DNA from 4 places in the Saccharopolyspora gloriosae genome. Region 4 is predicted to be linked to each of the others. Evidence: riboswitches for the same ligand, from Rfam matches in the RefSeq annotation. Region 4 holds a riboswitch; each other region holds the start of a gene.
What was found. A riboswitch is a leader RNA that binds a small molecule or an ion and turns the genes downstream of it on or off. The one in region 4 is predicted to bind thiamine pyrophosphate.
Positions count from the first base shown of each region.

Region 1: linked by a shared signal. The riboswitch ahead of thiC (phosphomethylpyrimidine synthase ThiC) and the one ahead of BJ969_RS02485 (thiamine ABC transporter substrate-binding protein) in region 4 are both predicted to bind thiamine pyrophosphate.
Region 2: linked by a shared signal. The riboswitch ahead of thiO (glycine oxidase ThiO) and the one ahead of BJ969_RS02485 (thiamine ABC transporter substrate-binding protein) in region 4 are both predicted to bind thiamine pyrophosphate.
Region 3: linked by a shared signal. The riboswitch ahead of thiD (bifunctional hydroxymethylpyrimidine kinase/phosphomethylpyrimidine kinase) and the one ahead of BJ969_RS02485 (thiamine ABC transporter substrate-binding protein) in region 4 are both predicted to bind thiamine pyrophosphate.

Region 1 is NZ_JACHIV010000001.1:6,045,253-6,049,499, forward strand. It holds gene BJ969_RS26225 (DUF3263 domain-containing protein) at 1-28, opposite strand, end outside; gene BJ969_RS26230 (peptide deformylase) at 395-976, shown strand; gene BJ969_RS26235 (Uma2 family endonuclease) at 980-1,375, opposite strand; TPP riboswitch at 1,501-1,626, shown strand; gene thiC (phosphomethylpyrimidine synthase ThiC) at 1,620-3,269, shown strand; gene thiD (bifunctional hydroxymethylpyrimidine kinase/phosphomethylpyrimidine kinase) at 3,504-4,247, shown strand, end outside.
Region 2 is NZ_JACHIV010000001.1:6,052,497-6,056,743, reverse strand. It holds gene BJ969_RS26275 (S1 family peptidase) at 1-1,096, shown strand, start outside; gene thiE (thiamine phosphate synthase) at 1,447-2,121, opposite strand; TPP riboswitch at 2,197-2,306, shown strand; gene thiO (glycine oxidase ThiO) at 2,296-3,429, shown strand; gene thiS (sulfur carrier protein ThiS) at 3,420-3,620, shown strand; gene thiG (thiazole synthase) at 3,622-4,247, shown strand, end outside.
Region 3 is NZ_JACHIV010000001.1:880,787-885,033, forward strand. It holds gene BJ969_RS04200 (hypothetical protein) at 1-572, opposite strand, end outside; gene BJ969_RS04205 (hypothetical protein) at 648-917, opposite strand; gene BJ969_RS04210 (biotin/lipoyl attachment domain-containing protein) at 1,216-1,446, shown strand; TPP riboswitch at 1,510-1,608, shown strand; gene thiD (bifunctional hydroxymethylpyrimidine kinase/phosphomethylpyrimidine kinase) at 1,602-2,435, shown strand; gene tenA (thiaminase II) at 2,461-3,174, shown strand; gene BJ969_RS04225 (hypothetical protein) at 3,495-3,680, shown strand; gene BJ969_RS04230 (polysaccharide pyruvyl transferase family protein) at 3,703-4,247, opposite strand, start outside.
Region 4 is NZ_JACHIV010000001.1:518,422-522,668, reverse strand. It holds gene BJ969_RS02490 (ABC transporter permease) at 1-1,510, opposite strand, end outside; gene BJ969_RS02485 (thiamine ABC transporter substrate-binding protein) at 1,507-2,553, opposite strand; TPP riboswitch at 2,599-2,709, opposite strand; gene BJ969_RS02480 (4a-hydroxytetrahydrobiopterin dehydratase) at 2,779-3,072, shown strand; gene BJ969_RS02475 (FAD-dependent oxidoreductase) at 3,075-4,034, opposite strand.

The DNA of each region.
Region 1 (4,247 bases), 5.5 Mb from region 4:
TGGACGGTTCGGCGGGAACTCGCGGCAGCGGCTCGGTGGGCGGGTCGACCGGCCGCAAGTGCCTGCCGGGCACCGGTTCCGGAGCCGCTTCGCGCTGCCCGTCGGTACGCGCCAATTCCTCGCACTGCCGGGCGATCTCGTGCACGGTCAGCATCTGGGCGGCGTCCATCTGGCTCCTCGCGTCGCGATCCGGGGACCCCCGCGTTCGCCGGAATCACACGCGTGTGATTCCGCCCCCATTACATCACGCGTCCCCGAAGGCCGTGCGCGGCCAACACGCCCTCGGCGGAGATCCGCGAACCGCCCGACGAAGATCACTCCGATGGGCGTCGCGCGCCGCGCGAACGGCCACGCCCGAGGCGGGTCGCGGCGGCGTACCGATATCCTCCGCCGCATGGCTGTTCACCCGATCCGCATCGTGGGCGACCCGGTTCTGCACCACCCCACCCGCCCCGTCGAGCACTTCGACGAGGCGCTGCGCACCCTGGTCGACGACATGTTCGAGACGAACACCGCCGCCAACGGTGCCGGGCTCGCAGCCACCCAGATCGGCGTCGACCTGCGGGTCTTCGTCTACGACTGCCCCGACGACGAGGGCGTGCGGCACCGCGGCGTGGTGGTCAACCCGACGCTGGAGACGAGCGCGATCCCCGAGACGATGCCGGACCCGGACGATGACTGGGAAGGCTGCCTGTCGGTGCCCGGCGAGGCGTTCCCGACCGGGCGGGCGAGCTGGGCGAAGGTCACCGGGTTCGACGTGGACGGCTCGCCCGTGGAGGTCGAGGGCACCGGGTTCTTCGCCCGCTGCCTGCAGCACGAGACCGACCACCTGGACGGCTACCTGTACTTGAACCGGCTGATCGGGCGCAACGCGCGCGCGGCGAAGAAAGCGGTCAAGCGCAACGGCTGGGGCCTTCCCGGCCACTCCTGGGACCCGGCGGTCGAAGGCGACCCGTTCGCCGACGACGAGGACTGAGCCTCACCGCGGGAAGTCCTGCGTTTCCAGCGTGACGTCGAACGGCGACGGCAGCTCGATCGGCTTCCCGAACGGGACGGCGTGCGATTCCCGGTAGGCGTCGCCATCGGGTTCGGAGAACAGCGTGACCGTGGGCCAGCGCGGCGCGAAGCGGTCGATGAGCAGGTACAGCGGAATTCCGGCCTGCGCGTACGCCTTGTGCTTGGCGCCGCGGTCGGTCTCGGCACCGCTCTTCGACGTGATCTCCACGGCGAGCAGGGCGTCTTCGCCCGGCAACACGACCGCCGGTGTCATTCGCTCCCGCAAAGCCACCAGCAGAAACGTCTCCCAGGACGATTCCTGGAGCACCGGTGCAGCACTCACAACGCGATCACCTCCTGTGCTGGTGTCGTCGCGCACTGTAACCTCCAGGTCTGACAAGAGTTCGTTTTCCCTGCTAGACAGCCTATCCCTGATCCGCCGCGCCGTCATCGACCCGAATCGGGGCTTGGCAGACCGTGGCGGCGCGGCTAACGTCGGCGCCGACAACTGATCGCGGGAGCTCGCACCGGAAGCGGGCTGAGAGGGCGGCTGGATCATCCGATCCGGGGCCGCCGACCGCCTGAACCTGACCGGATAATGCCGGCGTAGGGAGTGAACGGCCATGGCCGACGTGCGTCCCCCTCTGTCCACTGCGGACTCGAATGCCACCGGGACCGGTGTGACCACCGGGCCGATCAGCGGTTCCCGCAAGGTGCACCGCGAGGTCGGCGGCCTGCGGGTGCCCGCCCGCCGGATCGAGCTCAGCAACGGCGAGCACCTCGACGTCTACGACACCTCCGGGCCCTACACCGACGACACCGCGACCATCGACGTCCACAAAGGACTCCCGGAGACCCGCGCCGGCTGGTCCGCCGAGCACCGGACGCAGCTGGCCTGGGCGAAGGCGGGCGTGATCACCCGCGAGATGGAGTTCGTCGCCGCCCGCGAGGACCTGCCCGCCGAGCTGGTGCGCGACGAGATCGCCCGCGGTCGCGCGGTGCTGCCCGCCAACCGGTGCCACCCCGAGAGCGAACCGATGATCATCGGGAAGAAGTTCCTGGTGAAGGTCAACGCGAACATCGGCAACTCGGCGGTGACCTCGTCGGTGGAGGAGGAGGTCGAGAAGATGGTGTGGGCGGCCCGCTGGGGCGCCGACACGATCATGGACCTGTCCACCGGCAAGCGCATCCACGAGACGCGCGAGCGCATCCTGCGCAACTCGCCGGTGCCGGTCGGCACCGTGCCGATCTACCAGGCGCTGGAGAAGGTCAACGGCGACCCGGCCCGGCTGACCTGGGAGATCTACCGGGACACCGTGATCGAACAGTGCGAGCAGGGCGTCGACTACATGACCGTGCACGCCGGAGTGCTGCTGCGGTACGTGCCGCTGACCGCGCAGCGCGTCACCGGCATCGTCTCCCGCGGCGGCTCGATCATGGCCGCGTGGTGCCTGGCGCACCACCGCGAGAGCTTCCTCTACACGCACTTCTCCGAGCTGTGCGAGATCCTGCGCGACTACGACGTCACCTTCTCCCTCGGCGACGGCCTGCGCCCCGGCTCCATCGCCGACGCCAACGACCGCGCCCAGTTCGCCGAACTGGAGACGCTCGGCGAGCTCACCCGCATCGCCCGCGAACACGACGTGCAGGTGATGATCGAAGGCCCCGGCCACGTGCCGATGCACAAGATCGCGGAGAACGTGCGGCTCGAGGAGGAGCTGTGCGACGAGGCGCCGTTCTACACGCTGGGGCCGCTGACCACCGACATCGCGCCCGCCTACGACCACATCACCTCCGGGATCGGCGCGGCGATGATCGCGCAGGCCGGCACGGCGATGCTCTGCTACGTCACGCCGAAGGAGCACCTCGGACTGCCCGACCGGGACGACGTGAAGACCGGGGTGATCACCTACAAGATCGCCGCGCACGCCGGTGACCTCGCCAAGGGGCATCCGCGCGCTCAGGAGTGGGACGACGCGCTGTCGAAGGCGCGCTTCGAGTTCCGCTGGACCGACCAGTTCCACCTGGCGCTCGACCCCGACACCGCGAAGGCCTACCACGACCAGACGCTGCCCGCGGAACCCGCGAAGACCGCGCACTTCTGCTCGATGTGCGGGCCGAAGTTCTGCTCCATGAAGATCACCCAGGACGTGCGCGACTACGCCGAGAAGCACGGCCTCACCAGCGTCGAGGCGATCGAGGAAGGCATGCGGGAGAAGTCCGAGGAGTTCACCGGCTCCGGCGGCGAGGTCTACCTCCCCATCGTCAACTGACCGGAGTGAACGGACCGTTCGTCCCATCCGGCTGGACGAACGGTCCGTTCACCCGCTTCCGAGCACCCGCGGCGGCGCTCCCGATTCGAGGTGAACGGACCGCTTGCCCAACGGGTTCGGACGAACGGTCCGTTCACTCGCTTCCGGGCACGGCGGGCAGTGCTCGGGTGTTTCGCATCGGCAGGTTCCACACGGGCCGGATCGTCGGCGGGAAGGGGTCGTAGCATGGGCCGGATGCACGCGACACCCGCCCACCTGCGACAACCGGCGCACGACACGGCGCCGCCGACGGCGCTGACCATCGCCGGTTCCGACTCCGGCGGCAGCGCCGGCATGCACGCCGACCTCCGGGCCTTCTTCTCCTGCGGGGTGCACGGCATGACGGCCGTGACCGCGGTGACCGTGCAGAACACCGTCGGCGTCACCGGGCTCGTGGAGATCCCGCCGGAGACCGTCGCCGCGCAGATCGCCGCCGTCGCCTCCGACATCGGGGTGGACGCGGCGAAGACCGGGGTGCTGTCGTCGGCGGCGACGATCGAAGCCGTCGTCGCGGTCTGCGACGAGCACGGCATCGGGCGCACCGGCCGCACCCCGTTCGTCGTCGACCCCGTCGCCGCGTCCCGCAGCGGTGAGCCGCTGCTGCGCCCGGACGCCCTCGACGCCCTGCGCTACCAGGCCTTCCCGCGCGCCACGCTGGTGACGCCGAACCTCGACGAGGTCCGGCTGCTCACCGGCCTGGAGGCGCGCAGCCGGGACGACCTGCTGGACGCGGCGAAGGCGATCCACGACTTCGGCCCCGACTGGGTGCTGATCAAGAGCGGCCACCTGCTCGACGACCCGGAGTGCGTGGACCTGCTGTTCAACGGCACCGACGCGATCCCGCTGCCCGGCCCGCGCTATTCGACGGAGCACACGCACGGCGCGGGCGACGTGTTCGCCTCGGCGATCACGGCCGCGCTGGCGAAGGGCGCGTCGATG
Region 2 (4,247 bases), 5.5 Mb from region 4:
AGTGGCCGGGACGATCGTGCTGGCCGCCGGAACCGTCGCCGCCTTCACCATGCCCGCCTCGGCCACCGTCGCACCCGCGCCGGAGAAGGCCGCCACCCAGCTCGAAGCCATGCAGCGCGACCTCGGCCTCACCGCCGACCAGGCGCAGGCCCGGCTGCACAGCGAGGCCATCGCCAACACCGCGAACCAGACGCTGCGCGGCTCGCTCGGCGAGGCGTTCGGCGGCTCCCGCTACGACGCCGACCTGGGCAAGCTCGTCGTCGGCGTCACCGACGCGAACCTGATCGACCAGGTTCGGGCCGCCGGAGCCGAAGCGAAGCTGGTCGAGTACAGCACCGCGCAGCTCGGCGGAGTCGTGGACGGCCTCAACGCCCACCAGGCCCCGCAGGGCGTCACCGGGTGGTACCTCGACTCGGCCGCCAACTCGGTCGTGCTCACCGCCGCCACCGGTTCGGCCGCCACGGCCACCGAGTTCGTGCGCTCCACCGGCGTGGACCAGCAGGCCGTGCGGGTCGTCGAATCCGAGGAAGCCCCGCGCATCCTCGCCGACGTGGTCGGCGGCAACGCCTACATGATCGGCAGCGGCGCCCGCTGCTCCATCGGTTTCTCCGTCGAAGGCGGCTTCGTCAGCGCCGGGCACTGCGGTAGCGAGGGCGACACGACCAGCACGCCGTCGGGCACCTTCGCCGGTTCCTCGTTCCCGGGCGACGACTACTCCTACGTGGAGACCGCGTCCGGCGAGACCCCCCAGCCGCTGGTGAACGACTACGCGGGCGGCACCGTCGGCGTCGGCGGTTCGACCGAGGCCGCCGAAGGCGCCTCGATCTGCCGCTCCGGTTCCACCACCGGCTGGCACTGCGGCACCGTCGAAGCCAAGAACCAGACGGTGAACTACGCCGAAGGCACCGTCGAGGGCCTCACCCGAACCGACGTGTGCGCCGAGCCCGGTGACTCCGGCGGTTCGTGGCTGTCCGACGACCAGGCGCAGGGCGTGACCTCCGGTGGTTCGGGCGACTGCACCAACGGCGGTACCACGTACTTCCAGCCGGTCAACGAGATCCTGGACGCCTACGGCCTCACCCTGCTCACCCAGTGAGCCAGGGGGCCCGGACCTGCCCCTCAGATCCGGGTGACGCCTGATCCAGCCCAGAACGAGCTGCACCTCAGCCCCACGAGGTGCAGCTCGTTTTGCATGTTGTCGTGGTCGTTTTGCTCGGGTGGTGGGGTGGCGGAACCTCAGCTGCTTGCTCGCTGCGGGATCTTTTTCCCGAGTGGCTCCGCCACGAGGGAAAAAGCTGTCCTCGCGAGCAAGCAGCTGAGAACCCGCGGCGGTGCCGGTGGGCAGGGTGGTCGCTGCTCAGCGGCTTCGCCGCTGACAGGACAACGACCACGCCTCGTGGCGGGGCCACTTCGGAAAGGGGGCCGAAGCTGGAAGAACGCTCGCCGTCAGGTCGGGAGGCCTGCTCGGAGTGATTCGGCGGCGGACTGGGGGTCTTCGGCTTCGGTGATCGCGCGGACCACGACGATTCGTTCCGCGCCTGCCGCGACCGCTTCGGCGAGGTTCGCGTGGTCCACGCCGCCGATCGCGAACCACGGCCTGCCGTGCCCGCGGTGCTCCGCGGCGTGGCGCACCAGCTCCAGCCCCGCCGCCTCGCGGCCCGGCTTCGTCGGCGTCGTCCACACCGGGCCGGTGCAGAAGTAGTCCACGCCCGGTTCCGTGGCCGCCGCGTCCGCCTGCACCACGTCGTGCGTGGAACGGCCGATCACCACCTCGTCGCCGACGATGCGCCGCGCCGCCGGCACCGGCAGGTCGTCCTGACCCAGGTGCAGCACGTCCGCCTCCGCGGTCAGCGCCACGTCCGCGCGGTCGTTCACCGCCAGCAGTGCGCCGTGCCGCACGCACGCCTCCGCCAGCACCTCCAGCGCGGCGAGCTCCTGGCGCGCCTCCAACGGCGCGCCGCCGGAGGTCTTGTCCCGCAGCTGGATGATGTCGACGCCGCCGGACAACGCGGCCTCGGCGAACTCGGCCAGATCACCCCGCTCCCCGCGCGCGTCGGTGCAGAGGTACAGCCGTGCGTCGGCGAGCCGCGTGCGGATGCCGTAACCGTCCAATCCGGGCATGCCCCCAGGGTATCCGCAGCGGGGGAGGGCACCGGCCGGATGCTGACCTCACCTGGCGGAGTGAGTACGGTGGGTGGTGGTCCGCACGGGAGTCCGGAGAAGAACCGGACTGAGAGGGGGCGACCGCCCCGACCGTCGAACCTGATCCGGGTCATGCCGGCGCAGGGAGCGTAGATGTCGCAGCAGTCAGCCGTCACCGTCGTGGGCGGCGGGATCATCGGTCTCGCCGTCGCGTGGAAAGCCGCGCGCGCGGGGCACCGCGTCCAGCTCGTCGACGCCGGTGAACGCGCCGCGTCGTGGGTCGCAGGTGGCATGCTCGCGCCCGTCGCCGAAGCGTCCCCCGGCGAGGAGGAACTGCTCGAACTCGGCTCCGACTCGCTGCGGCGCTGGCCCGAGTTCGCCACGGAACTGGCCGCGGACTCCGGCCTGCCCACCGGACTGCGCCGGGAAGGCACGCTCGTCGTCGGCGTCGACGGCGCCGACCGCGCCGAACTGGACATGCTCGCCGACCACCTCGCGTCCCGCGGGCGCAGCGTCACCCGGCTCACCGGCCGGGAACTGCGCCGCGCCGAACCGTCGCTCGGCCCAGCCGTGCGCCGCGGCCTGGAAGTGCCGGGCGACCTCGCCGTGGACAACCGGGTGGCGCTGGCCGCGCTGCGGAAGGCGGCGGCAGCGGCGGGCGTCGACTTCCGCGACGGGCGGGCGCTGCGGGTGCGGCCCGGCGCGGTGGAACTCGCCGACGGCACCGCGCACTGCGACGTCGCGGTGATCGCCGCCGGCGCCCGCTCCGGCGAGCTGCACCCCGGGCTGACCGGGCGAATCCGGCCCGTGAAGGGGGAGGTGCTGCGGCTGCGGGCGCGCGCCACGGCGCTGCCGCCCCCGACCCGGACCGTGCGCGGACCGGTGCACGGCAGGCAGGTCTACCTGGTGCCGCGCGACGACGGCGGACTCGTCGTCGGCGCCACCCAGTACGACGCGGGCTACGACCTCGACGTCACCGTCGGCGGAGTGCGGGACCTGCTCGCGGACGCGGAACGGCTGGTGCCGGGCCTCGCCGAGTACGCGCTGGTCGAAGCCATCGCCGGACACCGGCCCGGCACGCACGACAACCTGCCGCTGATCGGCGAGCTGGAACCCGGCGTGCTCGCCGCGACCGGGCACCACCGCAACGGTTTCCTGCTCGCACCGATCACCGCCGACGCGGTGCTCGCGGCGCTGTCCGGCGCGGAACCCACCGCGACCGCCGCCGACCCCGGGCGAGGCGCGCGGCCCGTTTCCCACGACAGAGGAGGGCAACCGTGCAAGTAGTGATCAACGGATCGGCTCGGCCGGTGGACGAGGACGCCACGCTCGCCGCGGTGCTGGCCGAGTTCGGCGTGCCCGAACGAGGAGTCGCCGTCGCCATCGACGGAACCGTGGTGCCCAGGGCCTCCTGGGCGGCCACCGAACTGCACGACGGCGCCGCCGTCGAAGTGCTCACCGCGGTGCAAGGAGGCTGACGTGGACGATCCACTGGTGATCGCCGGGCGCGAGTTCGGCTCGCGGCTGATCACGGGAACCGGGGGCGCAGCGAACCTGTCCGTCCTGGAACGCGCGCTGCTGGCCTCCGGCACCGAGCTCACGACGGTCGCGATGCGCCGCGCCGACGCGGGCGGGCGCACCGGCGTGCTCGACCTGCTGCACCGGCTCGGCATCGAAGCGCTGCCCAACACCGCGGGCTGCCGCACCGCGGCGGAAGCGGTCCTCACCGCGCAACTGGCGCGGGAAGCCCTGGAGACGAACTGGGTGAAGCTGGAAGTCGTGGCCGACGACGACACCCTGCTGCCCGACCCGGTGGAACTGCTCGACGCCGCCGAACAGCTCGTCGACCAAGGATTCGTGGTGCTCGCCTACACCAACGACGACCCGGTGCTGGCGACCCGGCTCGCCGACGCCGGCTGCGCGGCCGTGATGCCGCTGGGCTCGCCGATCGGCACCGGCCTCGGCATCCGGAACCCGCACAACATCGAGATGATCGTGTCCCGCGCGACCGTGCCGATCGTGCTCGACGCCGGCATCGGCACCGCCTCCGACGCGGCGCTCGCGATGGAACTGGGCTGCGACGCGGTGCTGCTCGCCAGCGCCGT
Region 3 (4,247 bases), 360 kb from region 4:
AGCTGGATCTCCAGCCGCTGCTCGCGCAAGGTGATCGCGGCGGCGCCACCTGGCACCGACAGCGGTTCGCCGTCGGCGGTGACGATGAGGCTGCCCTCGCCGTCGGACTCCGGGCGCACCGCGACGTGCGAGAGGGCGACGTCGCGCGCCCCTTCGGCACCGGTGACGCCGATGACGTCCCTGGCGACCTCGTCCTGCTCGGAGTTCTCCTCCGCGCGCGGAGCCAGCAGCGGCGTGCGCAGCTTCGCGGCCAGCCGGTGGGGAGCCCAGGAACCGGGTCCGATGAGGTTCACCACGGAGGTGATCTCGGTGTCGGCGAGCAGGCGTTCGCTGCCCACCGCGGGCGTGATCTCGATGGCCGCGACGTTCCGCTCCTCCAGCAGGTCGCGCAGCGCCTTGGCGCGCAGCCTGCTGTTGCGGTCGAATCCGCGGGTGATCGCGACGGCTCCGGACGTCCCGCTCTGCGCCGCGGCATCGGCGAGACCGGCCAGCGGAGCCCAGACCTTCGCCGGATCCGGCCGGGTCGAGCGGCGGGAGCGGGCGGACTGAGGGGCGTCGGCAGTGGTGTCCATTGCGTCAACTTTAATCCGCCACGCAGGGTCGCCTCACTAGGTGATCAGCGGTCGGATGTGTGACTTCGCTCGCGCTCACGCGTCCCAGGTGGTGACCACGAGATCCCGGTCGCGCTCCAGCTGTTCGTCGACGTGCTGCTCGCACTCCGGGCAACGCTCGGTGATGCGGCGGCTCGACGGTTCCTTGGTGGCCGGCCAGGTCTCGTGCGGGAGTTTGATCGTCGTCGCGCACAGCGCGGTCACCGGATCACCGGCGGGTCTGGCACCGGGGCGCACCGTGATCGCGTGCCGGACCCGCTGCCCTGCTCCGACGATCCACCAGACGTGCTCTTGATCGGGGAACACTTCGCTCCCACCCCCATACCTGTCAGGACGTCCCGAGCCGCGCTTCGATCCGCTTGGCCGGATCTCGAACTCTAGACGGATCGATCAGCTCGCACGTTGCATTCGCGTGGCTACTGGAATGACTGGCTGCGCTGCTCCGATCGTGTTAATGCGGCTGTTCGGCGGAGCACCCTCGGTCCGGCGCGGATGCCGCGCTGGGCCACTCGACGTACGAAGCCGAGCACGCGCTTCGCTTGTGGTGAGAAGGATCACCGCTCATGCTGACCGCAACGATGATCGATTGCGGAGGCGTGTGCTCGTGACGGACCTGCACTTCCCCTGGCCGCGGCAGGATCCGCACGAGCCGGGGGTCCTCGCCCGCTGGCTGGCGGCCGACGGCGCCCCGGTGCGCAGCGGCACCGCCGTCGCGGAGGTGGTGACCGACGGCGTCCGGCGCACCGTGCGCGCCTCCGCCTCGGGCACGTTGTGGCGGCAGGGCGCGGCGGGCGAGCACTTCGCCGCGGGAGCGGTCATCGGGCTCATCGAATGAGAGCGGCGCAGGGCACGGCGAGATCGGCGACTCCGGCGGGTTGACCGTGCTTGCTAGGTTGGGGGCAGTGACGCGGGGTGCCCGGCGAGCGGCCGGGCTGAGAGCAGACCCGTCGAACCTGACCTAGTTCGTGCTAGCGGAGGGACGTCACCCACGTGACCGTTCGTGCTGCCCGGCCGGAATTCGCCCGGCCCGTTCCCAACGTGCTGACGATCGCCGGAACCGACCCCAGCGGCGGTGCCGGGATTCAAGCCGACCTGAAAGCCTTCTCCGCCAACGGCGCCTACGGCATGTCGGTGGTGACGGCGCTGGTCGCGCAGACCACCACCGGCGTCGCCGAGGTGCGGGAAGTACCGCCGGAGTTCGTCACCTCCCAGCTCACCACGCTGCTCGACGACGTGCGGGTGGACGCGGTGAAGATCGGGATGCTGGCGGGAACCGGGGTGATCCGCGCGGTCGTGGCCGTGCTCGACCGCTACGCGCCGCCGCACGTGGTGCTGGATCCGGTGATGGTCGCCAAGAGCGGGCACCGGCTGCTCGCCGACGAGGCGGTCGCGGTGCTGCGCGACGAGCTGCTGCCGCGAGTGGACCTGATCACGCCGAACCTGCCGGAGGCAGCGGATCTGCTGGGGGAGCGGGAGATCACCGACTCCGGCGGGATGGCCGGGCAGGCCGAGCGGCTGACCGGCTTGGGCGCCAAGCAGGTGCTGCTCAAGGGCGGGCATCTGCGCGAGGCGGCGAGCCTCGACCTCTTCCGCGGCGACGGCGAAGCCGAGTTCCTGCGCCGCGAGCGGATCGAGACCACGAACGACCACGGCACCGGGTGCACGTTGTCGGCGGCCATCGCGGCACTGCGCCCGCAGCGGCCGGACTGGTCCTCGGCGGTCCGCGACGGCAAGGAGTACCTGACCGAGGCGTTGCGCGCCGCGGACCGGCTGGACGTGGGCCGGGGGCACGGCCCCGTGCACCACTTCCACCGCTGGTGGTGAACCCGATCTCCTGGAGGGACCGTTCATGAGCAGGCTTCCCGCCCCACCGCCCGGCGGTTTCTGCGCGGGCGCGTGGGAGCACACCGCCGCGTTGCAGCAGGCCATCGTCGAGCACCCGTTCAACGCGGCACTCACCGACGGCGCGCTGGACCGGGAGCGGTTCGCGTTCTACATCGTGCAGGACGCGCGGTACCTGGTCGGTTTCGCGCAGGCGCTGACCGCGGCGTCCACGCGGGCGGAGGACCCCGCCGACGCGGCGTTCCTGGCCGGTGCGGCGCAAGGCGCGCTGGTGGAGGAACGCCGGTTGCACGCCGGGTACGTGGAGGAGTTCGGGCTCACCGAGGCCGACCTCGCCGGGGTGGTGACCTCGCCGTCGTGCACGGCCTACACCTCGTTCTTGCGCGGCAGCGCGCTGGTGGAGCCGTATCCGGTGCTGCTGGCGGCGATCCTGCCGTGCTTCTGGGTGTACCAGCACGTGGGCAGCGAGATCCTGGCCGCCGTCGGGGACGTGTCGGGCCACCCGTACCGGCGGTGGATCGAGACGTACGCCGACGACGAGTTCGCGGCGGCGGTGCTCAACGCCCGCGAGCTCGTGGACCGGGTCGCGGCGGCGGCCGATGCGCCGATGCGGCAGCGGATGCTGGCCGCGTTCGCGCGCGCCAGCGAGTACGAGTGGATGTTCTGGGACGGCGCGTGGAATCGCGAGCAGTGGCCGACGGCGCGCTGGCTCCCGGCCTGAGAACTCGTTGCGGCGGCACGGTTCTTCCCTGCGCACGAGGCTTCGCCCTGTCGCGAGGGCGGCTCGACGGCCGAGATTTTTGATCACCCTGAGTAGCGTCGATCGGGTGCGCGTGGAACCGGAGAGTCGGGTGGTCAGAGGCGCTGCGGCGGCGCGATCAATTCGTGATCAGGAGCACTTTCGAGTGGTGTTAACGAACACCCTCCGCCACGACGATGAGGTTTACGACACGTTCGTTCGGCGTGTTCAGACGTGGGACTTCTTCTCACCGCGGCGGCGGGATTCGGTGACCTTTGAGTACGGGTACTTCTATTGTGATCATGCTGGCGGGGATGCTGGTGCCGGTGCTGGCCGCAGCGCCCTTCTACATCGCCGACCGCCGACGCGACGCGGCGGCGGCCCAGGCGGAAGCGGAAGCCGAGAAACCCGACGCCGAGATCCACGTCCTGCATCCGGCGACGCAGGGCGGGATTTCGGCGAGCGGACCGGAGCAGGCGGCGGCGTGAAGCACGCCGCCGCCCGGCGGCGTCAGTCCCCGTAGATCGACCAGGCCAGCTTCGACTTGGCCTCTTGCAGCGCGGCGAGCGTGGACTGCTCGTACCCGCCTTCCTGCGGCGGCGGCGGAACCTGCAGCCCTTCGCTGAGGCCCCAGCCGGAGCCGCGCTGGATCAACGAGCGGTGCTTGTTCGTGTAGTACCCGGAGTTGATCGACACGGCGACGCCGTGCGCACCGGCGGCCGCGGCCATCAGGTGCATGTGGAACCGGGTGGACAACCAGCGCTGACCGGCGGCGGCGGGCAGGCCGTGATCCATGATCTCGGAGAAGGCGTAGAACCGGGAACCGGGCAGGTCGTGCTCGACCAGCGCGAAGACCTCCCGATCCACCCGCGGGATTCCCTCGATGATCCCGACCTGCTCCGGGTGCACGTCCCAGGCGCGCAGCGTGTCGAGCAGGAAACCGGCCAGCGCGGGCACCGTGACGTCCAGCAGGTCCGACTGCAGGCAGATCATCACGTCCCGCAGGTCGTCGGTGCGGTACAGCTCCGGCTCGATGCCGAAGAACATGTCGTCAC
Region 4 (4,247 bases):
CGGCGTAGGCGAGTTGCGAATTGAGCTCGCCGGGCCTGCCGAGCAGCCGGGCGATGGCCACGGGCAGGGTCGGCGCGTCGGGCCGGGCGAGGAAGCCGGTGGCACCGAACTCGCCGAGCGCGATGACGAATCCGAAACCCGCCGCGGCCAGCACGGTTCGCGCGGCGAGCGGAACGTCGATCTCGCGCCGGACCCGCCACGGCCCGGCGCCCAACGTCGCGGCGGCCTGGCGCAGTCGTTCGTCGATGGCCCGCAGCACCGGCAGCACCATGCGGATCACCAGCGGTGTCACCACCAGCGCTTGCGCGAACGGCACCAGCAGCGGCGAGGTCCGCAGATCTCCCGGCAGCGAACCGAGCGTGATCAGGTACCCGAAGCCGACGGTCACCGCGGACACGCCCAGCGGCAGCATCAGGGCCAGGTCGAGGCTTTCGGCGACGGCCCGGCGCCGGATCGCGACGAGCACGAAAGACGCCAGCAGCCCGAACAGCAGCGCCATCCAGGTCGCGTCGACGGCGGTGCGCACCGAGTTGAGCGCCGCTTCGAGCCCGGTGACCTCCAACGTCCCGTTCTGCCCGGTGCCCAGCAGCGCCCGGTACCCCGCGAGCCCCCACCCGTCCCTGGTGGACACCGATCGCAGCAGCAAGGTCACGATCGGCGTGCCGAGCCCGCACAGCACCAGCCCGGCGAGCCCGACGACCCACCACTCCGCTCCCTGCGGACGCCGCGCGGTGTCGGACGGCGCGCGCAGCCGCAGCGCCGTTTCCCGGCGTCGTCGCGCGACGGTCGCGACCAGCAGCGCGGCGACGACGGCCGCGAGCTGCAGCAGCGACAGCGCCGCCGCGCCGGGGAGGTCCAGCAGCTGCACGGTGCGCAGGTAGATCTCCGTCTCCAGCGTCCGCAGCTCACCACCCCCGAGCACCAGCACCACGCCGAAGCTGGTGGCGCTGAACAGGAACACGACCGAGGCGGCCGATCCCAGTGCGGGCAGCAGCGCGGGCAGCGTCACCGAGGTGAACGCGCGCAACCGGCTCGCGCCGAGCGATCGGGCAGCGTCCTCCATCCGCCGGTCGAGGTGGCTCCACAGCCCGCTCACGGTGCGCGCGACGACGGCGACGTTGAAGAACGCGTTGGCCAGCACGATCGCGAGCACCCCGGCATCGGCGCCGAACAACGCCCGGAACGCCATGCCCACCACGATCGTCGGCAGCACGAACGGCACGGTCACCGCGACCCGCAGCAGCCCGCGGCCGGGGACCGCGAGCCGGGCCAGCACGTAGGCCAGCGGCAGTCCCGCCAGCAACGCGACGGCGGTGGACGCGGCGGCTTGCCCGAGCGTGAAGCCCACGAGCCGCCACGTCGACGGCTCGACCAGCACCGCCCCGGCTTCACCGCGCAGTCCCAGCCCGACGATCGCCGCGACGGGCCAGGCGAAGAACAGCCCGAGGAAACCGAGCACGATCACCGCGGCGAGCGCCACGGGCAACCGCCGGCGGAGGCCGTGGTTCATCCCCGCACCAGCGTCCGCCACTGCTCCACCCAGCGGTCCCGGTTGCGTTCCACCTCGGCGGCGGGCAGCTCCGCCGGGTCCTGCGGCAGCGGCGCGCTCTCCGCCCAGCCCGGAGGCAGCGCGACCCCGTCGACCGCGGGGTACACGTACATCTGGTCCGGCACCTGCGCTTGGAATTCAGGTGAGAGCAGGAAGTCGACGACTTCACCGGCGGCCTGCGGGTCCTTCGCCCCGGCCAGCACACCGGCGTACTCGACCTGCCGGTAGCAGGTGTCGAGCAGTGCCCGAGTCCGGGGCCGACCGGTCTCGTCGACCTCCGCTGCGGGCGAGGAGGCGTAGGACAGCACGATCGGCCGCGGCCCCTGCCCGGTGGCTCCGGAGAAGTCCTGGTTGTAGGCCTCTTCCCACCCGGCGGAGAGCTTCACGTCGTTCGCGGTCAGGTCCCGCCAGTAGTCCTGCCAGCCGGGATCGCCGAAGGCGGCGACGGTGCCGAGCAGGAACGCGAGCCCGGGTGAGGACGTCGTCGGGTCCGGTAACGCGATCAGCCCGCGGTAGCGGGGGTCGGTGAGGTCGCGCAACGTCGCGGGCTCCGGCACCCGGTGCTGCGCGAACCAGCCGGTGTCGATGTTCAGGCACACGTCGGCGACGTCGATCGCGGTGAGCCGCTGCTCCTGGTCCTGCGCGTACCGCTGCGGTCCGCGTTCGGCCGCGGCGGACCGGTGCGGCGCGAACACGCCTGCGCCGAGCGCGCGGGACGCGAACGTCGAGTCGACGCCGTAGGCGACGTCGCCGAGCGGCGCGGCTCGGGACAGCACCAGCTTGTTCGTCAGCTCGCCCGCGTCACCGCTGTTGCGGACTTCCAGGTGGATGCCGCTGCGCCGTTCGAAGTCGGCGAGCACGGCGGGGTCGGCGACGAACGAATCGTGCGCGACGAGCGTGACGGTGCGCGCGGCGGGCTCCGGGCCGGAGCTCCCGATGAGCGAGCACCCGGTGGTGAGCGAGGCGACCGCAAGGGCGGCGACCCAGCGCAGGTAACGGTTCAACGGTCCTCCCGAGCAGCACACGGCAACGGCCACGTGTGCAACGTCGAGCTGATCGCGACACCTCCCTGCGCCGGCATGATCCGGTTCAGGTGCGGACGGTCGAGGGGATTCGCCCCTCCTCTCAGCCCAGCGCGCTGGACTCCCGTGGCGACGGCAGTCTACGTGTCACCGCTCCGGGTGGGGCCGACGGTCGCAATCCGGCCGGTCGACCACCACCATGGAGCCATGACCGAACTGCTGAACGACACCCAGGTCGCCGAAGCGCTCGCCGGACTGCCGGAGTGGGCCCAGGACGGAACCACGATCACGCGGACGGTGGAGTTCGCGAGCTTCCCGCAGGCCATCCAGGGCGTGAACCGGATCGCGGAGATCGCCGAGAGCGAGAACCACCACCCGGACATCGACATCCGCTGGCGCAAGGTCACGTTCTCGCTGTCGACGCATTCGCAGGGCGGCATCACGGCGAAGGACGTCACGCTGGCGGAGGAGATCGACGGGGTCGTCGACGCCCTGTCCTGACCTCAGCCGGTCAGCACCAGCTCGGCGGCTTCCGCGGCGCAGCCCCAGGACAGCGCGACGCCGCACCCGGAGTGCCCGTAGTTGTGCACGACGGTGCCGCCGCCGAACCGCTCGACCTCCAGCCTGACCGCGTCCCGTCCGGGGCGGAGTCCCACGGTCTCGCCGAGCACGTCGGCTCCGGCGAGCAGCGGTTCGACGTGCGCGCAGCGCCGCAGGATGGCGGCGCCCGCTTCGCGTCCGGGGATGCGCGACCAGTCCTGGTCGACCGCGGTACCGCCGAGCACCACGTGGTCGCCGTGCGGCATGTACGCGGTGAACTCGGGGCCGGCTCCGATCTCCACGAAGTACTCGGTGACACCGGGGTTGCGCACGACGACGTGCTGGCCCCGCACGGGACGCACTCCGGGATCGCCGACGAGTTCGTGCGCGCCCACTCCGGTGCAGTTCACGACCCTGCCCGCTTCCTCGACCGCTTCGACCAGCGAGGACACCGGGCTGAGCAGCAGTTCCCCACCGGCGGCCCGGAACCGCTCGGTGAGGTGGTCGAGGTAGCGCGGCATGTCGATCAGCGGCGCGGTCGCCCGGTAGCCGCTGACGAACCCGTCCGGTAGCTCGTCGGGTGCGCAACGGCGCAGGTCGGGCAGCAGCAGCGCCTCGGGCGGCAGCTGGTCGCCGAGGTCGACGCGGGCCGCCATCCGCCCGGCGGCGAGGTGCACGCCGCTGGTGTCGTCGGCGGCGAGTTCGACGAGGCGGTGGTAGGTGCGGGCGACCCAGCCCTGAACGCGGTCGGCGGGTTGCAGCAGCGCCGGCCCCCACATCGCCCCGGCGACGGCCGAGGTGGTCTCGGCGGGCCGTTCGTCGGTGCGGATGCGCACCGGGACACCGGCTTCGGCGAGGGTGACGGCGGTGCTGAGACCGGTCACTCCGGCACCGATGACCAGGACGGGCTCGGTGGTAGCCATCTTCGGCACGCTAGCAGCGATGCCCGCTGCGCACGGCCCGCTTCGACGGGCGCGGGCGGACGGTGGCCGTCACCCCGTCGACGGCGGGGCGGGAGCAGTGCTCGAACGGTGCGGGGTGGGCGGCGGCGCCCGCCGCATCGCGCGCGGCGGGCTATCCCGCGAAATCGCGGATTTCGCCTGCTAGTCCTCAAGAATGGTGATCGTTCCGGTGTC